One region of the Paraburkholderia sp. HP33-1 genome, then DNA from elsewhere that is predicted to be linked to it. Evidence: predicted binding sites of a transcription regulator. Region 1 holds the regulator's gene; the other holds the start of a gene.
The links. The regulator LexA, encoded in region 1, represses DNA repair genes until DNA is damaged. The targets are predictions, from matches to a motif close to ACTGTATNNNNATACAGT.
Positions count from the first base shown of each region.

Region 2: the regulator LexA is predicted to act here: its motif matches at 1,122-1,139, upstream of L0U81_RS11235 (ATP-dependent helicase).

Region 1 covers NZ_JAJEJR010000001.1:1,483,904-1,486,360, reverse strand. Annotated here, with positions in the region: gene L0U81_RS06760 (sulfate ABC transporter substrate-binding protein) at 1-654, opposite strand, end outside; gene lexA (transcriptional repressor LexA) at 966-1,616, shown strand; gene L0U81_RS06750 (hypothetical protein) at 1,707-2,051, shown strand; gene L0U81_RS06745 (DUF2939 domain-containing protein) at 2,171-2,457, shown strand, end outside.
Region 2 covers NZ_JAJEJR010000001.1:2,475,166-2,477,622, forward strand. Annotated here, with positions in the region: gene L0U81_RS11235 (ATP-dependent helicase) at 1-1,079, opposite strand, end outside; gene L0U81_RS11240 (RNA-binding S4 domain-containing protein) at 1,265-1,483, shown strand; gene L0U81_RS11245 (MATE family efflux transporter) at 1,767-2,457, shown strand, end outside.

The sequences.
Region 1 (2,457 bases):
CACGAAGCTCGTGGTCGCGCCGCGCGCGCCCGAATCGAGCACGCCGGCGTTCTTGTACAGCTTGCCGACGAACTCCCTTGCCTTCTGGTCGTTGCCGCCCGGCTGATGCTCGGCGTACGCCCACGCGGCCAGATAGTTCCAGCGCGCGCCGCCCGAGGTCTTCGGATTCGGTGTCACGATCGACACGCCCGGCTTCACCAGATCGTCCCAATCCTTGATGTGCTTCGGATTGCCCTTGCGCACGAGAAACACGATCGTCGATGTGTACGGCGACGCATTGTCCGGCAGACGCTTCTGCCAGTTCCTGTCGACGAGGCCCTTGTTCGCGAGCGCGTCGATGTCGTAGGCGAGTGCGAGCGTGACGACGTCGGCCTGCAAGCCGTCGAGCACCGAGCGCGCCTGCGCGCCCGAGCCGCCGTGCGACTGTTTGAAGGTTACGGTCTCGCCCGTCTTCGCCTGCCATTGCTTGCCGAATGCCTGATTGACGTCCTGATACAGCTCGCGCGTCGGATCGTAAGAAACGTTCAGAAGCGTGGTGTCGGCGTGCGCGACGCCGCTTGCGCCCAACATGCCGAGCGTGCCCGCCGCGCCGACGGCGAGAGCCGCGATCAGTTTTCTGGTTCGAGCCGCAAGCTCCATATGGCGATCGTTCATCTCTGTTTTTCTCCGCGTGATGGTCCGCTGATGAGCGTTTGGTGTTCTTCTGCGTCGCGGTCACGTGCACATGAGCGCCAAGCCGGAGGCCAGTCTATCGAAGAGCTTTCATCATTAAAAATAATGTTTCTTCATTTTTTAATACTCAAAAGTGGTAACGACAGATGCGCCGGCCGTTCGGACGTCGAAAGTGGCGTGATGTCGCCGATCAGCGACGCCGCAGCGCCCCCTCGCGTCGAACTTAAAGTAAAGCTTGAAATGCGCCGAATACTGTATAAAAATACAGTCACCTGTTCATACATACAGTGGCCATGACAAAACTCACCGCACGACAGCAGCAGGTTTTCGATCTGATCCGCCGCGCGATCGAACGCACCGGTTTTCCGCCCACCCGCGCGGAAATTGCCGCCGAACTCGGTTTCAGCTCGGCCAATTCCGCGGAAGAGCATCTGCGCGCGCTGGCGCGCAAGGGCGTGATCGAACTCGCAGCCGGCGCGTCGCGCGGCATCCGCCTGCTGTCCGGGCAGGAGGATGCGCCGCACCAGTTCACGCTGCCGCACGCGGGCCTGATGCAGTTGTCGCTGCCGCTGATCGGCCGGGTCGCGGCGGGTAGCCCGATCCTCGCGCAGGAACATATCTCGCAGCACTACGCGTGCGACCCGGCGCTGTTCTCGAGCAAGCCCGACTACCTGCTGAAGGTGCGCGGCCTGTCGATGCGCGACGCGGGCATTCTCGACGGCGACCTGCTCGCGGTGCAAAAGCGCAGCGAAGCGAAAGACGGCCAGATCATCATTGCGCGGCTCGGCGACGACGTAACGGTCAAGCGTCTGAAGCGCCGGCCGAACGGCATCGAACTGATCGCCGAAAACCCCGATTACGACAACATCTTCGTTGAAACCGGGAGCGCGGATTTCGCACTCGAAGGAATCGCGGTCGGCCTGATCCGCCCCAGCGAGTTCTGATCTTTAGCTGCAACAGGAACGTTCGCGCCGGTTTGGTCAGCCCAAGCCGCATTTACGCCCGCATCGACGTCGTATAGCCTGGAGAGACTCATGGAACGCCTTGCCCGCTTGCTGCCTTTTCGCCAGTTCGGTCGTCTGCGCCATCTGCGCAAGCTCACGCCCTGCGCGCTCGTCGAGGCGCCCGCGGCGCGCACGCCGTCGCTGTTCGACGAGCCTGTCGAAGCTTCCGGACTGCCGTCGTCGTTGCCGGCGTTCGCACGCGTGTCGCTGAACGCGGCGCTGAACATAGCGGAGCCTGCGCGTCGCGCGCCGGTGCGGGTCTATCATGGACCGTCGCGATTGATCATGGTCGGCACGGTCGACGCCGTATGCCGTATGATCGACCGTTGCATAGCCGAAGAAGCCAACGTGCACGGCGCGGCGTTCGAAGCGTGAGCGAATTCTGAGCACGCATCCAAGGCGCATTTCGGATGTTCAGATGTTCGCGTGTTATGGGATCGTTTCGACCTCGCCGTGGTCGACGTTAGATCATCACTGACGTGGAGTCCCATTCGATGACAGTTCCGAAACGCACACAGGGCAGCGCCACCCGGCCGCTGCTGATCACGCTGATCGTGGTGATCGTGATTGCCGCGCTGGGGTTTGTTTATGCGTCACCGTATATCGCGGTGAACAATCTCAAACGCGCAGCGGATGCGCGAGATGTGCAAACGGTCAATCAGTACGTAGACTTTCCCGCGCTACGCGACAGTCTGAAACAGCAGGTGGCCGACATGCTGACACGCCGGCTCGAAGCGGACGCCGGCAACAAGATGGCCACGATCGGGGCGGTGATTGGCGT
Region 2 (2,457 bases), 990 kb from region 1:
ACCGTGACGAGGCGCGGGCGCTGCGCCGACGCCTTGTCGGTCCACAGACTCTTTGTGTAACGCTCGCTCGCGAGTTCGATCACCGCGTTCGACGCAGCGAGAATCGGCGCGCTCGAGCGATAGTTACGCTCGAGCGTGATCTGGCGCGCGGGTGGGTCGAACTGCGCGGGGAAGTCGAGGATATTGCGCACGGTCGCGCCGCGAAACGAATAGATCGACTGCGCATCGTCGCCGACTACGGTCAGGCCGCGGCCGTCCGGCTTCATCGAGAGCAGGATCGACGCCTGCAGGCGGTTGGTGTCCTGGTATTCGTCCACCAGCACGTGATCGAAGCGCGCCGACAGATCGGCAGCGATGGCCGGCTCGGCGGCCATATGCGACCAGTAGAGCAGCAGGTCGTCGTAGTCGAGCACGCTCTGCTTCTGCTTCGCCTCGACGTAAGCGGCGAACAACCGGCGCAGATCGTCCTGCCACTCGCGACACCACGGAAACGCGCTGTCCAGCACCTGGCCAAGCGATGCGCCCGTGTTGACGACGCGCGAGTAGATCGCGAAGCAGGTGCCCTTCGCCGGAAAGCGCCGTTCCTTCGCGGACAGCCCGAGCTCGTGGCGCACGAGGTTCATCAGGTCGGCGGAGTCTTCGCGGTCGTTGATCGTGAACGCGGGCGCGAGGCCGATCAGATCCGCGTATTCGCGTAACAGCCGCGCACCGACGCTATGGAACGTGCCCGCCCACGTGAGCCCTTGCGCGAGCGCCGCCCCCACGCTGGGCGCGCCGACGGTGGCGGCCGCAGCGCCCGTGATGCGCGTGACGCGGCGGGTCATTTCGAGCGCCGCGCGGCGCGAGAAGGTCAACAGCAGGATGCGCTGCGGATCGGCGCCCTTCACCACCAGATTGGCGACGCGGTGCGCGAGCGTGTTGGTCTTGCCGGAGCCGGCACCCGCGATGACGAGCAGCGCGCCGGGCAGCGCGTCGGGCGTGTCGGTCCCGTATTCGACGGCTTCACGTTGGGCGGTGTTGAGCTTCGCGAGCCATGCGGCGGTATCGAACGACGGAGCGGATTCGGCGACGGTGGACACGGATCGGTTTGCGCGTAGGATGGATTTCAGGATGCGACGCACACTGTATATCCATACAACCCTGCGCGACAAGCGCCCCTTTTTTGGGTGCCTGTCTGTGCGATTCGTGCTTCGACGGACGCGCCGCGCAGACTTGCTTTATGATGCGAACCCCGACGCGCCCCAGTCCCCAAGGTTCAAACGCCATGCCCAACCTCAATTTCACGCTGACCGGCGAATACGTCGAACTACACAATCTGCTGAAGATCACGGGTCTCGCGGACAGCGGCGGCTCCGCGAAGATGATGGTCGCGGACGGCGCCGTGATGGTCGACGGCCGGGTCGAGACGCGTAAGACCTGCAAGATCCGCGCGGGCCAGGTCGTGTTGCTCGGCGATACGCGGATCGCGGTACACGAAGGCTGACGACAGTCCGAAAATTCGCAGGACGGCACGCACCAGGATCGTGCATTCTCCATCGACATTGGCCGGGCGAGGCAATAAGCTGTCGGTTTCGACAGGCAAACGACGGACCGCGCCACCGCGAGGAGTCGGCTGACCGGCTCGCCGCCGCGCCGCGGATTTTCCCGCCCGCTGCACAGCGAGGCCACTCACTCCCGTACCGCGCAACCCCGTGCATCGCGCTGCGGCTTGCGCCCGCCCCTCGCCGCCGCCACCGCTGCCGCCATTTTTCGCCGCCACGCATTCAATGACTCAATCCAGCTTCGCCCGAGCGGCCAGCAGGCCACCGACCCTATCCCGTCACGCGGCCGATACCGCGCGGCTCGCCGCGCCGCTCGCGATCGCGCAACTGTCGCAGATGGCGATGAGCGTCACCGACACGATCCTGCTCGGCTCGCTCGGCCCCGATGCGCTCGCTGCCGGCGGCCTCGGCGCGAACCTCTTTTTCGTCGTCGTCACGCTGCTGCAGGGCGTGCTGACCTCGGTCAGCGTGAGCGTCGCGCACGCGCGCGGCGCGCAGGACGACGGCCGCGTGCCGCATATTTACTGGACCGGTTTCGTGCTGTCCGTGATGCTGTCAGTGCCGGCGTTCATCCTGCTGTCTTTCGCCTCGCGGATCCTGCTTGCGGTCGGCGAGCCGGGCCTGCTCGCGCACAACGTCGGCCAATACGCGGCCGTGCTGCGCTGGGGCGCGCCCGCCAGCCTGATCGGCGTCGGCCTGATGCGCTCGTTCCTGCCGGCGATCGGCGCGGCGCGACGCCTGTTGTGGGTGTCGATCGCGAGCGTCGGCGTGAACGGCTTGCTCAACTATGGGCTCATCCATGGCGCTTACGGGCTGCCGCGGCTCGGCTTTCTCGGCTCGGCGGCCGCGACCACGATCACCGTATGGCTGACCGCGCTCGTGCTGATGGCGCTCTTGCATCTGCGGCCGCGCTTCC